Regions from separate parts of the Kitasatospora sp. NPDC096077 genome, predicted to be linked through region 2. Evidence: riboswitches for the same ligand, from Rfam matches in the RefSeq annotation. Region 2 holds a riboswitch; the other holds the start of a gene.
The links. A riboswitch is a leader RNA that binds a small molecule or an ion and turns the genes downstream of it on or off. The one in region 2 is predicted to bind cyclic di-AMP.

Region 1 (7,754 bases), on a different contig from region 2:
CCCGGACGCCGGCGCCTTCGTCCAGGACCCGGAGCAGCAGCAGCTCGGCGCCATCCTCCAGGGCCTGCTCAGGGACTGGGGCGCACCGGACCCGGCCGCCGAGCACGCGGTGCTGCGCAGCGCGCTGATGGGCGGCTGCATCGGGGTGCTGCTGCCGGGCGCGGAGCTCCCGTTGGCGCTGATCCGGGCCGACCTGTTCCGCCGCTACGACCTGCCCTGGGACCTCGGCCGCCCGCCGCAGCCGCTGCCGCCGGAACGCGACCGGCCGCCGGCCCGCGGTTGACACGGGACGGCGGCCGACTGCCGGTTGCCGATCGGAGCCCGGCGAATCCCCGGGCCGCGCCCGGGAGTTGCCCGGCGCTCCGGGAGGATCCGGTTCAGGACCCCACCGGGATCAGCGCTCCTTCAGGATCGAGGAGAGCAGGTCTATCGTGCGCTCCGGCGTGAGACTGTCCACGCAGAGCCGCTCCATGACCTGGATGTACGCGTCCACGTCGTCGCGCTTGTCCAGGTACAACGCACTGGTGAGCTGCTCCAGGTAGACCACGTCCGCGAGGTCCTGCTCCGGGAAGCGCAGGATCGTGAACGCCCCGGACTCGCCCGCGTGGGCGCCGAACCGGAACGGCATGACCTGGATCACCACGTTGGCCTGCTCGGCGACGTCGATCAGGTACTGCACCTGGCCGCGCATCACCTTGGGCCCGCCGACCGGCCGACGCAGCGCGGCCTCGTCGATCACCGCCCACAGGCGTGGGCTGGTGCCCTCGGTCAGCAGCTTCTGGCGGCGCAGCCGGAGGCTGACCCGCCGCTCCACCTCCTCCTCGCTGATGACCGGCCGACTCTGGCCGAAAACCGCCCGTGCGTACTCCTCGGACTGCAGCAGTCCGGGGATGAACTGCACCTCGTAGGTGCGGATCAGCTGGGCGGCCTCCTCCAGGCCGACGTAGGTCTGGAACCAGCCCGGCAGCACGTCGTTGAAGCTGTGCCACCAACCGGACTTGTTGGCCTCGCGGACCAGCCCGAGCAGGGCTTCCCGCTCCAGGCCGTCGTCCACGCCGTAGAGACTGAGCAGGTCGGCGACGTCCCGCTCCTTGAAGCTGACCCGGCCGAGCTCCATGCGACTGATCTTGGACTCGGACGCGCGGATCGCGTAGCCCGCATCCTCACGGGTGATGCCGCGTGCCTCTCGCAGGCGACGCAGCTGCGAGCCGAGGAGGATCCGGCGGACCATCGAGCCGCCGCCCGGCTGAACTGTGGTCATGCGGTCGAAACCTCCACCTAGGGCAAACAGCGCACAGTCTGCCATCAGTTGAGCGCTCACGGTGCCGATACTGACGGATGTTCCTATCAGTTCCACACTCCGCGCACCAGGATGCACGTGCATCCGGCGCTTGCATATGCCAATAGTGCGACTGCACGTGAATCGACTCTTGCATCTGCAGTGAGCGCACACCACCATGGTGCACGTGCACCTGCACATCCCTGGCAATCCCGCGGGCTCCGCGTCGACCCCGAGCGTGACTCCGTGCACCGACCCGACGGCGTCCCCGCGCCATCGGGCGTTCGAGTGCGCGCGCGCCTGGTCGAAGGGGCGGCCGAGCGGCCGAGCGAGTCGGAGGTGACCGGCATGACCCCGGCGGGTCCAGCCGTGTCCGCCCCCTTATGGGAGGAGCTCTTCATGAGCACCGGTACGGCTTTGGCAGTTGACCCCCATGTGGTCACCTGCACGCTCGCTCCTCGCTTCGAAGCCGTGAGAACCGCTCGCGACTTCGCCCGGACCGCTCTCCAGCGCTGGGGCCTGATGGAGCTGTTCGACGACGTCGCGCTGGTCGCCTCGGAGCTCGTGACCAACGCGCTCCGGCATGCGATCGGCGCACGGCCCGACCCGTCGGGCGGCGCCCTGGGCGAGTTCGACTTTCCCACACAGCCGACCGCGGACGGGCGGCTTCCGATCCGAATAAGCCTGGTGCACCGCGCACCCCAGGTGGTCTGCGCGGTGAGCGATCCGAGCAGCACCGGCCCGGTGGCCCGGGAGGCGGACTTCGTCGCCGAATCCGGCCGCGGACTGCACCTGGTGGAGTCGTTCAGCCGCTCCTGGGGCTGGCACCCGCTGGGCAGCGGCAAGGTGGTCTGGGCCATGTTCGAGGCGGAGTCGGCCGGCGGCGGGCTCGACGGCAGCGGACTCGACGTCTGCGGGCCGACCGGCCGCCCACTGGACGGACGGGTCGACATCGGTGGACGGCACCGGCGCTCGGCCTAGCGCCGCACGGCGCACGGCCGACCGAGGGACGACCCGGGAGGACCACTCCCCGGGGCCTTCAGCCGGGCCCCGCTCCGGACCGGCCGACAGCTCCCGCGGCTCGCACGACCCCTGCGGCTCCTGCGGCTCGCACCGCCGCCGCTCCACGGCGGCCACCGGCCCCGCCGCGGACTCCCCGCGCCGTCGGCTACCCGCTCCAGCACCCCCGGACACGCCCGGCCCGCAGCGGCCCCCGGAGCAGCCCCCGGTGCAGCGGAGTCGGGGACGGCGACAAAAAAGGCCGTCGTGGTGTCAGCACCCACGACGGCCCCCCGATGGTGGAGCAGGCAGCCGGTCAGACCGCCAGGTGGTCGAACTCCCCGTCCTTGGCACCCAGCAGCAGCGCGGCGATCTCGGCCCGGGTGTAGATGAGCGCCGGACCGTCCGGGAAGCGCGAGTTGCGCATCGCGACGTCGCCGCCCGGAAGGGCCGCGAACTCGACGCAGTTGCCCTGGGAGTTGCTGTGCCGGCTCTTCTGCCAGACCACCCCCTGGAGGTCGGCGGCGGCCATCCCGTTGTAGGTGTGGTTCGAGCCGTGCGTGTCCTGCGAGTCGTGCATAGAAGTCTCCCGAAGAGCTCCGGAGTTGTCGTCCAGCGCGGCGCCCCCGGCACCCGCCGAACGAACGGACCGGCCCCGTACCGGCCCGGTACAACGCCTCACTTGACGCGATGATAGCCGTAGTGCACGTGCATCAGCACGGGACATTGCAGGTGCACGGGGCTTTTTACGGTCGCCGCGAACTCTTCACGGACCCTTCTCCTGACGGTACGTAAACGGACATAGCCGATTGAATCGACGAGTCGTCCATAACCGGCCGTGAGCGACCCCCCGCTGAATGTTGATCTTCCAGTGCCGGGAGTCGCACCTCCGTGACCCTCCGTCAGTCCAACGCAAGCCCGGGCTCCGGCTGTGAGACATCTCACGCGCCTCTCATGCAACGCGCCGCCCCACGGGACACGTCAGGGCAACTGCGGGGGTTGGTGCGGGCGTTGAGCGAAGAATGTCCGGATTGTAGGCAAACGGCCCGGAGTCGCACGGCAGGAACACGGCCTCCGCACCACGGCCACCCGAAACCCGTACGGCAGCCGACTGCAGGCCTGACGGGCCGATGTCCTACGATCTCCGGCATGAGCACCGCAGCCATCCCGGGCGCGCCACTGCCCGTCCGCACTCCAGGTTCCCGTGCGCGGGGGCGCCACCGCCGCCCCGAGCGCCCCGAGATCCGCACCGGCTCGCCGGCCCTGGTGCTCGCCGTACCCGCGACCGCGGGGCCCGAGTCCCGTTCGGTCGTCGAGGAGTTGCTCTCGATCGTCCGCAGCGAGCACACCGGCGTCCAGGCCGCGGTCGGCTACCTGCCCGGCGGCGCCGAGACCGGGAGCACGGAGGAGCGCACCGTCGCGGAGCTGCTGGCGGCGGCCGCCGAGGCCGGACTGCCGACGCCCGTCGTGGTGCCGCTGGTGCCCGGTCCGCACGACTTCCTGACCGGGCTTCACGCCCTCGCCGCCGAGTACGGCGCGACCGTCACGGACACCCTGGGCCCGCACCCGCTGCTCGCCGAGGCCGTCCACGTACGACTGTCCGAGGCCGGGCTGGCCCGGGCCGACCGGGCCCGGCTGTTCGCCATCGCGACCGCCGCGGACGGCGTGGTCCTTACCACCGTCGGCGGCGAGGAGGCGGCCGCCGCGGCCGGGATCACCGGCGTGCTGCTGGCCGCCCGGCTGGCCGTCCCGGTCGTCGCCGCGGCGCTCGACGTGCCCGGCTCGGTCGCCGGGGCCGTCAACCACCTCAAGGAGACCGGCTCCCAGCGTCCGGCGCTGGCCCCGCTGGTGATCGGCCCGGAGGCGGACTCCGAGCTGCTCGCCACGGCCGCCGAGGAGACCGGCTGCCCGTCGGCCGCGCCGCTGGGCGCCTACTCGGCCGTCGGCCAGCTGATCGCCTCCACCTACCTGGCCGCCCTGCCGACGCCGACGGCCGAGGAGCTGGCCGAGGCCGAGGCGGAGGCCGCCACCACCGTCGGCGCCGGGGAGGGCTCCCGGCGGGCCCACGCGGCCGCCGAGGGGCCCGTGGAGGGCTGACGGAGGCCCGTCCGCGCACCCGCGACGGCGTCGCGGCCACCCCACACCACCGAAGGGCCCGGAACGATCGCGTTCCGGGCCCTTCCGGCGTGCGCGGATTGCCCCGCAGGAGAGTTAAGCGGTCAATGCGGCGCAATGTCCGTTTCCGGCGCCTTTGTCGATGAATAGCCCGCGCGCTGTCGCGCCCGCGCTCCGCCGTCGCTCCCCAGGTTCCACCGCACGCCCCCATTGCGCTTCAACACTCCGTCACTTCACTTCTGAGGCGGAGCCAGTTATGAGAATCCAGCGCGACATTGCCGGTAAATGATCAATTTCGATCATGAATTACGGCCCATTTGGCATTCCACACTAAACCGTGATGCGCATCACAGGTATTTGCAGTTTGAACTTAAGTCTGCTTAACGTGCTCCCCGTTCGTGACCACACGGACCCAGTTCATCCGCGACGCCGAGTCCTGCCGTCGGATGTCCTGGCAGCGCGAAAACGCATCACGGCAGGAGCGGGGGAACCACAGGTAAGTCGCCCCGGACCATTTCCCGGAAACGGTCCAGGGCTAGGGGTGAAGCCGCGCAGAAGCGCGGCCGGGCAACTCCAGCCCGAATCCGACAGCTCACCTCGCAGGCGTGGGAGAGGACCGCGTCTTCATGCTGCCTTCCAACGGCAACCGCCTGTCCAGCCGCACCCGTCGCGTCATCGCCGCCCTCGGCGTCGCCGGCGTCGGCCTCACCGTCCCCTGCCTCACCACCGGCACCGCCAACGCCGCCCCGGTCTCCACCTGGGACAAGGTCGCCCAGTGCGAGAGCACCGGCAACTGGAGCATCAACACCGGCAACGGCTTCTACGGCGGCCTGCAGTTCACCTCCAGCACCTGGGCCGCCTTCGGCGGCACCGCCTACGCCCCGCAGGCCAACCAGGCCACCAAGGACCAGCAGATCGCCGTCGCCGAGAAGGTCCTCGCCTCGCAGGGCCCCGGCGCCTGGCCGGTCTGCTCGGTCCAGGCCGGGCTGACCAAGGGCGGCGCCGCGGCGTCCGTCGACACCTCGGCCGGCGCCTCCACCGGTGCCGCCGCCGGTGCCACCAGCAAGCCCGCCGCCAAGCCCGCCCAGGGCGGCTCCCAGGCCGCGAAGCCCGCCAAGCCGGCCGCGCCCGCCCAGGACCAGGCCCAGGCCTCCGGTGACTCCGCGTCCGCCACCCCGTCCACCGGATCCGCCGACAGCACCTGGGCCCAGAAGCGCCAGGCGCAGGCCCAGGCCGGCGGCTACACCGTCGTCGACGGCGACTGGCTGTCCACGATCGCCGACAAGCACAACGTCCAGGGCGGCTGGCAGCGGCTCTACGAGCTCAACCGCGGCACCCTGACCGAGGGTCCGGACACCATCTACCCGGGTCAGCAGCTGACCTTCGGTGACGGCGGCGCGGCCCAGGCCGGCCAGGCCTCCGGCACCGCCAAGTCCGGCTCCGACTTCACCTGGTTCGACCGCTCGCAGAAGTCCGGCCAGGCCTCGAACGGCGGTGCCGTGAACGCCAAGCCGATCGACCAGAGCAAGCCGTCCACCTCGAAGCCGGCCAAGCCCGCCGCCAAGCCGGCTCCCCAGACCCAGACCCAGACCCCGGCCCCGGCCGCCACCGGCAGCATGGCCGCCGCGGTCTCCTTCGCCCAGTCGAAGGTCGGCCAGGCGTACGTCTACGGCGGCACCGGCAACGGCGGTTGGGACTGCTCCGGCCTGACCCAGGCCGCGCTGCGCGCCGCGGGCATCAGCGTCCCGCGCGTCGCCGCCGACCAGGCCGCCGCCAGCACCCACGTCTCGCTGGACAGCCTGCAGCCGGGCGACCTGCTGTTCTGGTCGAACAACGGCCAGGACTCCGGCGTCTACCACGTCGCCATCTACATCGGCAACGGCCAGTACGTCGAGGCCGCCAACCCGAGCTCGGGCGTCCGTCTCCAGACCGTCGCCAACTGGGCCCCGGACTTCGCCGGCCGGGTCTGAGCCCGAGGTCGGCGTGCGGCCGACAGCCGACGGATGACGACTGACAGCTGACGGATTTCATCGACTGTCGGTCGTCAGCCGTCCACCGACCGCCCCGGGAAGAGTCTGGTCGCTCTCCCCGGGGCTTCGGCGTACCCGGGAGACCGGCCTCCGCATGGTCAAACCCCGCCCCGGCAGGCATGCTGCTGCTCTGCACCCGAGGAGGAGTCACCATGGCCCAGGTCACCATCACCCTCGACGCGAACCTCGCGATCGACGCGATGCTGCTCTCCGGCACCAAGAACCCCCAGGACGCCGTCGAGCTGGTGGTCCGCGACTACCTGGCCCGCGGCCGCCGCACCGGGACCCGGACCGGCGACGCCGCCGACGGCCACCGGGTCAGCACCGACCGCCCGACCGCCCAGGAGGGCTGACCCGGGCCGCCCAGGAGGGCTGAGCCGGACCGCACGCGAACGGGCCCCGGAAGGCAACCGCCCTCCGGGGCCCGTCAGTTGACGCGACCCACCAGCCTCAGCGCGCGCAGGCCCCGGTGGACCCCCGCATCACCAGCTCCGGCTGGAACATGAACTCCCCGCGCTGGGCGGCGTTCCCGCCGACCTCCTCCAGCAGGGCGTCCACCGCCGCCGTCGCCATCGCCTCGACCGGCTGCCGGATGGTCGTCAACGGCGGCTCGGTGAAGGCGATCAGCGGCGAGTCGTCGAAACCGACCACCGAGACGTCCTGCGGCACCGACAGCCCGCGCTGGCGCACCGCCCGGATCGCCCCGAGCGCCATCATGTCGCTCCCGCAGACGATCGCCGTGCAGCCCTTGTCGAGCAGCGCGCCGGCCGCGGCGTGCCCGCCCTCCACGCTGAACAGCGTGTGGTGGACGAGCCCCTCGGCCTCCTCCGCACCGAGCCCGAGCACCTCGCGCAGCGCCGCCGTGAAGCCCTCGATCTTGCGAAGCACCGGCACGTACCGCCGCTGCCCGACCGCCAGGCCGATCCGCTCGTGCCCGAGTTCGGCCAGGTGCTGGACGGCCATCCACATCGCGGAGCGGTCGTCCGGCGAGATGAACGGCGCGTCGATCTTCTCGCTGTAGCCGTTGATCAGCACGAACGGCACCCCGCGCCCGGACAGTCGGGCGTAGCGGTCGTGGTCGGCCGTGGAGTCGGCGTGCAGTCCGGAGACGAAGACGATGCCCGCCACGCCCCGGTCCACCAGCATCTCGACCAGTTCGTCCTCGGTGGAGCCGCCCGGGGTCTGGGTGCAGAGCACCGGCGTGAACCCGTGCCGGCTGAGCACCTGCTCGATCACCTGCGCCAGCGCGGGGAAGATCGGGTTGCTCAACTCCGGTGTGATCAGCCCGATCAGCCCGGCGCTGCGCTGGCGCAGCCGGGTCGGCCGCTCGT
Region 2 (7,754 bases):
GGCTCCGGCGAGCCGCAGGGGTCGTACGCGCCGAACACCAATCTGGAGCAGGTCTCCGACTGGCTGACCAAGGTGCTGCTGGGCGTCGGGCTGACCCAGCTCGGCTCGCTCGGCGAGCGGCTGCACCAGCTGGGTACGGCGCTGGCGCCCGCGCTGGGCGGCGCGGACGCCTCGGTGCCGTTCGCGGCCGCGCTGGTGCTCTACTTCCTGGTGCTCGGCTTCCTGGCCGGCTGGCTGGTCACCAGGCTGGCGCTGCCGCGGGTGCTGACCGAGACCGACGAGGCGCTGGACCTCTTCCTGGCCGGGCAGGACCGCGACCGGCGGGGCGACAAGGTGGGCGCGGACGACCTGCGGATGCGCGCCATGCAGCAGCTCGGCGTGCTCGGCGGCAGTGCGGACCGGCCCGCCGCGCTGGCCGCGCAGTTGCCGCCCGCGCTGGGCACCCCGGCCGGGCCGGACGGCGTGGTGGCGGAGGTCCGCTCGACCGCGAAGCGTTCGGCGCTGACCGCCGAGCAGGTGCGCGGCCTGTTCGCGGACGGTTCCGAGGGCTGCCGGATCCAGGCGCTCGCCCTGATGCAGGGCGACTCCGCGCTGGCGGACCTGCCGAGCGTGCTGGACGCGATCGAGCACCCGCGCTCGGGCTTCGAGCAGTACCACGCGCTGCTGGCCGCCCGCGGCCTGCTCTCCCGGCTGCCCGACGCCGGAGCGCAGCAACTGCGGAACGCGGTGGCGGCGCAGCTGGTCGACCCGCAGGGGATTCCGTACGGGTCGGACCGCAGCTGGCTGGCGGAGAAGATCCTCTCCCGGCTGCCGGCGGCGGCCGTGGCCGTCCCGGCGCAGGCGGCGCCCGTCGTCCCCGCGCAGGCGAGCCCCCCGCCCTCGAACTCCTAGACCGTGAAGCGCAGTTCGGGCTGCGACCAGGGCGTCTTGGGCTGCGGGGGGCGGGTGCCGGTGCGCTCGGCGCCGACCTGGAGGTAGAAGCCCTCGGCGGGCGGGTGCGAGACGACCTTGACCGCCGCGATCCCGGCCGTCCTGGCGCGGTCGAGCATGTCCGCGATCAACGCCCGTCCGACGCCCAGCCCTTGGGCGTCGTCGGCGACGAACATCAGGTCCAGTTCGGCCGGTTCGTGGATCAGCGCGTAGAAGCCGAGCAGTCGGTCGTCGCCCTCGTCGACGGCCATCCGCACCTCGTGGCGCTCGACGTAGTCGGGCGCCACGGCGTAGCCCTCGATCATCGCGAAGTACCTGCCCCGGTAGGCGCTGGAGGCCTGGATCAGTGCGGTGAGCCGGTCGGCGTCGGCGGGCTCGGCGGGCCGGATCGTGGTCTCGCTCATGCGAGTGAGTATAGGGGCACACCCGCCTAGTGACTATTACAATTTGCTGAACGGCGGAGGCCCCGGCGGTCGGCGGCCCGCAGCACCAGGACCCGCCGGGTGCGGCCGTCCCGGTGCGGCACCCGGAGCATCTCGCTGGCGATCCGGCGCTCGCCGAGCGCGTACCGCAGCCGGTCGAGGTGGGCGCAGCGCCGGCCCCGGCCGTCGTTCAGCGGCTGGACCCGCACCTCCCCGTCCGCGGCCGTCACCCGGACCAGCTCGGCCAGGGCGGCCAACTGGCGCTCCAGGTCGAACAGTTCGGGGTAGGCGAAGATCAGGTGGCTGCTCAGGGTGAGCGCGAAGACGCCGTCCGCGAAGGGCAGTCGGGGCAGCGCGGCGGCCAGGTAGCGCTGGGGGTGGGCGGCCGCGTCGGCGGTGAACAGCCGGCGGGCGCGGTCCCAGCTGCGCAGGTAGCGCTCCGGACGGAACGGGCGGTCCGGCCGGGACGAGGGGTACAGCTGGGGGCGGGCGGCCATCGCGACGGCCATCGCCGCCCGGGCGGCCAGCGCCCGGGCCGTGACCTCGGGCGGCGGCAGCGCGTACGCCGGGTCCACCGCGATCACCCGGCAGCCCAGCTCGCGGGCCTCGGCGGCCAGGCCCGCCGCGCCGCCCGGGCAGTCCAGCAGCGGGCCGGGCAGGGCGGCGAGGCCGGCCCGGGTCAGGCCGAACAGGGCGCAGTACTCGTCCAGCGGACGGGAGGTGACCAGGACGTCCGGGTCCGCTCCGGGGGCGGTGATCACCCGGTCATCCGAACACGGGCCCGTCCCGCCCGCATCCGGAGCACGGACGGGACGGGACGGGGCTTGAAGGGACAGGAGGTCGCTCAGCCGCCGAGCAGGCCCCGGGCGGCGGCCCGGTTGACATTGGTCAGACCGCGGACCAACCACGGCGTCAGGAAGACCAGCAGCACCCCGACCGCCGAGAACGCGGCGATCTGCCCGGCGCCCTCGATGTAGTAGGCGTGCCGGACGTGGTGGCTGTCGGTGAAGTCGAACAGCTGGTAGCCGCGCCAGGAGGTGTAGCGCGGGAACACCCAGTGGTAGAGCGGGTAGAGCGCCATCGCCCAGCCCAGCAGCAGGAACACCAGCGTCATGGTGAAGCTGAAGATCGCCCAGGGGAACATCACCACCTGGTGCAGCACGGCCTTCCAGCCCGCCCCGTCCGCCAGCCGCGCGGTGATCGCGCCCCAGCCGCCCTCGCGCACCTGGCGCACCGGCGCCGGGCCGGGCACGTCCAGGGCGAGCATCCCGCGCACCCGGGCCCGCTCGGCCCGGCCCATGCCCCGGGCGGCGCTGGTCAGGCCGGCCAGCACCGGCAGGCCGAGGACCGTGACGACGGTGCCGAGGCCGAAGCAGAACAGGATGATCGCGACGGCGAAGCCGACGATGGCCAGCGGCAGCCCGGCGAGCACGTAGCCGACCTCGCGGTAGTAGTACCCGGAGAACGGCGCCCGCCAGAAGCCCGGCGGCTGCGCGGTGCGGCGGGCCCGGGCCGGACCCGTTCCCCCGTCGCCGTAACCGCCCGGGACGTCCCACTCGCGACCCAGCGTGCTTCCGCTGCTGCTCATCTCCCGGCTCACGGCCCCTCGTACTCGCGTTCCCGACCACTCGCTGACGTGTTCAAGTCTGGCCCGGGCCCGGCCCGGCAAACATCCGGCGGACCGGCGGACCGGGGGTGGGGTTAACCCCCCGGCCGTGGCTGCCTGGCCGGCGGGCCGGACCACTCGTCGGCGAGCAGCGAGTACTGGTACGAGTCGCTCCAGACGCCGCCCTTGTACAGGTCGTGCCGGACGTGCCCCTCCAACTGGAAGCCGAGCCGGGTGAGCACCTTGGCCGAGGCGGCGTTGTCCACGTCGACCCGGGCGGCCAGCCGGTGCAGGCCGAGCACGTCGAAGGAGAACCCGCAGAGCAGTCCGGCGATCTCACCCGCGTAGCCCAGGCCCCAGACCGGGCGGCTCAGCACGTAGCCGAGGCGGGCGGAGCGGTAGGTGCCGAGGGTGAGGCTGGCGTGCGCGACCGGCACCGCCTCCGCCGGGTCCTCGGCGTCCTCCCGCCGGACCACGGCGAGCCGGTAGGTGTCCCGCGACTCGGCCATCGCCTCCTCCAGGTAGAGCTCGATCTGGTCGGCGCAGGTCTCCCGGTCGCGCGGCTCGAAGGGCAGGTAGCGGGTCACCTCCGGGTCCCCGAACAGCGCGTGCAGCGCGTCCACTTCCTCCGGGGTGTGGTGGTACTCGCGGATGGCCAACCGGGGGCCGGTGAGTCGCACGGGGATCATGGCTGCCGACCCTACCCGCGCCCGGCGGTTACCGTTTCGAACATGAACGACGAAGACCTGCGGCTCGCCCCGCGCACCAGGGCCGCCGACCTGCTCGCCTGGGCGGCCGGAGAGGACCGGGCGCCGGTGGCCGAGGAGCCGCTGCGCACGGTGCTCGCGCTGCTGGAACTGGGCGACGGCAGGATGCACGACGGCTGGCCCGAACTGACCTCCGCCGCGGTGGAGCACCTGCTGTACGAGCGGCTCCACCTCTACGTCCAGCCCGCCCCGGAACAGGACCCGCTGGCCTACGGCGAGGCGGTGCGGCTGCTGGTCGACCACCAGCGGGCCGCGAAGCGGCTCAACGCCAAGCGGCAGGAGCGGCTGCACGCCGAAGCCGAGTGGCAGGGCGAGGTGGCGGTCGGGCTGCTGCACCGCGCCGACCTGGTGACCTGGCCCCGGCTGTACGCGGTGCTGCTGCACGCGCACGACGTGGACGTGACCGACCCGGCAGCCGTCCGGGACTGGCTGGCGGGCTTCGCCGGACTGACCGAGGACGAGCGCCTGGCCGGGTACCAGGCGCTGACGCCGACCGGATGGCTGGACGACCCGGACGAGCAGGGCTGGTGGGCGCCGGGCCGGGTGCTGTCGGTCGGCATGGCCACCGACGGCGCGCGGCGGCTGCTGGAGCAGGGCCTGATGCGGCGCAGCTACCGCAACCTGGCCGAGCTGAACGCGCTGGGGCGGCCGATGCCGGACGAACTGACCGGGGGCTTCGAGGAGTTCGAGGAGGCGGCGGCCGAAGCGGCGCTCGACCTGCTCGGCGAGTGGACGGTGCCCGGGCTGCCGCGGCTGCTGGTCGAGGAGTTCCCGGAGCTCGCGCCGGAGCCGGGGACGGCGGAGATCGACGCGTACCTGGCACAGCTGCCGGCGGAGTGAGGTGCCGCGAAGGCCCCGGACGCGCGTGCGTGCGCGCGTGCGTGCGCGCGTGCGTGCGCGCGTGCGTGCGCGCGTGCGTCCGGGGCCTTCGACTACGGGTTCGCCGGCAGCCGACCGCCGACTGCCGACTGCCGACTGCCGACTGCCGACCGCTACGGGTTCACCGGGTCACGGGTTGAGGCCGTGCTGCTGGAGCCAGGGCTCCGGGTCGACCGGGGCGCCGCCGCCGGGGCGGACCTCCAGGTGCAGGTGCGGGCCGGTCACGTTGCCGGTCGCGCCGACCTTGCCGATCTGCTGGCCGGCGGTCACCTTGCCGGAGCCCTTGATGATCGAGGAGAGGTGGCAGTACCAGATCTCGGTGCCGTCGGGCAGGGTCTCGACGATCCGGTAGCCGTACGCGCCGGACCAGCCGGCCGAGGTGATGGTGCCCTGGCCGACCGCGTGGACCGCGGTGCCGGTGTCGGCGGCGAAGTCCAGGCCGGTGTGCAGGTGGGCCCAGTAGCGGGCGCTCTGGCCGTAGTGGGCGGAGAGGCTGTAGTCCTTCACCGGCAGGGTGAGGGCGGCGGCCTTGACCCGCTCGGCCTCCTCGGCGGCGCGCTTGGCCTCAGCCTCCTTGGCGGCGGCCTTGGCCTCCGCCTCCTGCGCGGCCTGCACGCGGGCGGTCTCCTCGGCGGCGGTGCGCTGGCCGTCGGCCTGCTGCTGGATCCGGGCGGCGAGCGCCAGGCCGGGGTCGGCGGCCAGGGCGACCGGGATCTCGTCCTGGGCCTCGATGGCGGGCGCGGCGGCCGGGGTCGCGGAGGCGAAGCCGGTGGCGCCCAGGGTGGCGGCGACGGCGGTGACGCCGAGCAGCGGGGAGGCTCCGCGGGTCTGACGCGGCATCCGGTGGCGGTTGGCCTCGGCCTCCGGTGCGAGCGCCTCGGGGCTGTCCGGGACGGGGTGGTCGAGGAGCTGGGTACCGGCTGCGGGGCCGGCCGGGTGTGCCGGGGTGTGCGTCGACGCCACGGAGGCGCGCTCCTTTCCTTCCTTCGCGCCTACCGGGTTAGCTGACGGGTTCGGAGCAGGAAGGTCTCCTACGGCCGGGCCGGGGCCCCGCCGATTCACCCCAAGGAACGTGGTTCCCCGGCTCCCTGACCTGCCCGGAGGCCGGTCGGCGGGATTAGGCGACGGCGCACGGTGCCGTCTGGGTACGGCGTTGACGACCGCGCTGCGTTATCAAACGTTAATCCTAGGAGGCTCTGATTCCAAGCCATCCGTCCGGGACGGCTGTGGACCAGGTGATCGGACGTCAACGAACGACCCTTCAATCAACCGGCCCCATCTGAGTACTCCTACTCATGTGCGATCCGGCCGGACGCCCGCATCCTGACGCCATGAGCGCACCGATGCAGTCACGCACCACGGCCGCGTACTACGCCCAGGCCGTCCTCTCCTTCGCCATCTCGGCCGTGGCCCTCGCCGCCGGGATCGCCTACCTGCCCGTCGGCGGCTGGACCCGGGCCTTCCTCGGGATCGGCCTCCTCTACACCGTCACCTCCTCGTTCACGCTGGCCAAGGTGATCCGGGACCGGCAGGAGTCCACGGACACCGTCGCCCGGGTCGACCAGGCCCGGCTGGAGAAGCTGCTCAGCGAGCACGACCCGTTCCGGGTCGAGGGGCCCTGAGCGGGGTCGCCCGGGGTTGCCGGAGGCTTTCGCGAGGGCTTGACGGCTAAGGCTATTAGCCTTAGCTTTATGGCTATCGGCAGCAACGAGCGAGCCAGCGGAGGCCCACCATGAACGGCACCACCACCCCGAGCACCCAGTACCTCGACGTCACCGGCGGCCGGCTCGCGTACGACGACACCCGGCAGGGCGACGGCACCCCCGTCGTCCTGCTCCCCGGAATGCTCGACTCCCGCCGCGCCTACCGGCACCTGCACCCGCTGCTCACCGCGGCCGGGCACCGGGTCGTCACCATGGACGTGCGCGGCTTCGGCGAGTCCTCGATCGCCTGGGACGACTACAGCCCCGCCGCCGTCGCCACCGACGTCCTCGCCCTGCTCGACCACCTCGGCATCGAACGGGCCGTCCTGGTCGGCCAGTCCTACACCGGGGCGACCGTCGTCAAGATCGCCGGGGACGCCCCCCAGCGGGTCGCCGGGATCGCGCTGATCGACGCCTTCGTCGAGCACCGGGCCAACGCCCTGATGAAGGGCGTCATGGTCGTGATGGGCGCCGCGATGGTCCGGTGGCCCGGCATCTGGGGCTACTACCTCCGCAAGATGGCCTTCCCCGGCCCCCGCCCCGCCGACCTCGACGGCTACGTGGACGGGCTGGTCGCCGCCCTGCACACCCCCGGCCGCAGGACCGCCACCCGAGGCCACGTCACCGGCGACTCCGCGCCGATCGGCTGGTGCGCGGCCGTCCGCTGCCCCGCCCTGGTGCTGATGGGCAGCAAGGACCCCGACTTCCCGAAGCCCGAGGCCGTCGCCGACCTCCAGGCCGAGAAGCTCGGCGCGCGGAAGGTCATGATCGAGGGGTCCGGGCACTACCCGATGGCCGACAACCCGCGGGCCGTCGCCGACGCCCTGCTGCCCTTCCTCGCCGAACTCGCCTGACCCCTCGCCCCCCGGAGAGCCCACCACCATGCCCCGCGTAGGACTGACCCCCGAGCAGGTCGTCGACCACGCCCTCGCCCTCATCGACGACCAGGGCACCGAGGCCCTCACCCTCGCCTCCGTCGCCGCCCGCGCCGGGGTCGCCACCCCCTCGCTGTACAAGCACGTCAGCGGCGGGCTCGCCGAACTACGGCGGCTCATCGCCGTCCGGGTCACCGAGGAACTCGCCGACCGACTGGCCGAAGCCGCCGTCGGCCGCAGCGGGGACGACGCGGTCACCGCCGTCCTGCGCGCCTACCAGGCCTACGCCACCCGCCACCCGCACCGCTACACCGCCCTCCCCCAGGCCCCGCAGCCCGACGAGGACCTCACCCGCGCCGCCACCCGCCTGGTCGGCGTCATCATCGCCGTCCTCCGCGGCTACGGCCTCGACGGCTCCGAGGCGATCCACGCGGCCCGCACCGTCCGCTCCCTCGCCCACGGCTTCGCCTCGCTGTCCATCACCGGTGCCTTCCAACTCACCGAGGACCTCACCACCACCCACGACCGCCTCATCACCACCCTCACCACGGGCCTCCACTCCTGGCCCCGGC

Region 1: linked by a shared signal. The riboswitch ahead of ABTZ03_RS12135 (transglycosylase family protein) and the one ahead of ABTZ03_RS16035 (M23 family metallopeptidase) in region 2 are both predicted to bind cyclic di-AMP.

Annotation. Positions count from the first base shown of each region.
Region 1 covers NZ_JBEOSV010000009.1:192,809-200,562, reverse strand. The annotation lists gene ABTZ03_RS12160 (TetR/AcrR family transcriptional regulator) at 1-283, shown strand, start outside; gene ABTZ03_RS12155 (Sco1979 family transcriptional regulator) at 395-1,261, opposite strand; gene ABTZ03_RS12150 (ATP-binding protein) at 1,679-2,260, shown strand; gene ABTZ03_RS12145 (DUF397 domain-containing protein) at 2,595-2,858, opposite strand; gene ABTZ03_RS12140 (hypothetical protein) at 3,428-4,375, shown strand; cyclic di-AMP (ydaO/yuaA leader) riboswitch at 4,850-5,012, shown strand; gene ABTZ03_RS12135 (transglycosylase family protein) at 5,020-6,363, shown strand; gene ABTZ03_RS12130 (hypothetical protein) at 6,576-6,776, shown strand; gene ABTZ03_RS12125 (LacI family DNA-binding transcriptional regulator) at 6,874-7,754, opposite strand, start outside.
Region 2 covers NZ_JBEOSV010000014.1:127,879-135,632, reverse strand. The annotation lists gene ABTZ03_RS16065 (hypothetical protein) at 1-891, shown strand, start outside; gene ABTZ03_RS16060 (GNAT family N-acetyltransferase) at 888-1,334, opposite strand; gene ABTZ03_RS16055 (hypothetical protein) at 1,361-2,113, opposite strand; gene ABTZ03_RS16050 (sensor domain-containing protein) at 2,197-2,940, opposite strand; gene ABTZ03_RS16045 (GNAT family N-acetyltransferase) at 3,054-3,647, opposite strand; gene ABTZ03_RS16040 (hypothetical protein) at 3,690-4,565, shown strand; gene ABTZ03_RS16035 (M23 family metallopeptidase) at 4,734-5,567, opposite strand; cyclic di-AMP (ydaO/yuaA leader) riboswitch at 5,580-5,738, opposite strand; gene ABTZ03_RS16030 (YiaA/YiaB family inner membrane protein) at 5,936-6,226, shown strand; gene ABTZ03_RS16025 (alpha/beta fold hydrolase) at 6,337-7,161, shown strand; gene ABTZ03_RS16020 (TetR/AcrR family transcriptional regulator) at 7,190-7,754, shown strand, end outside.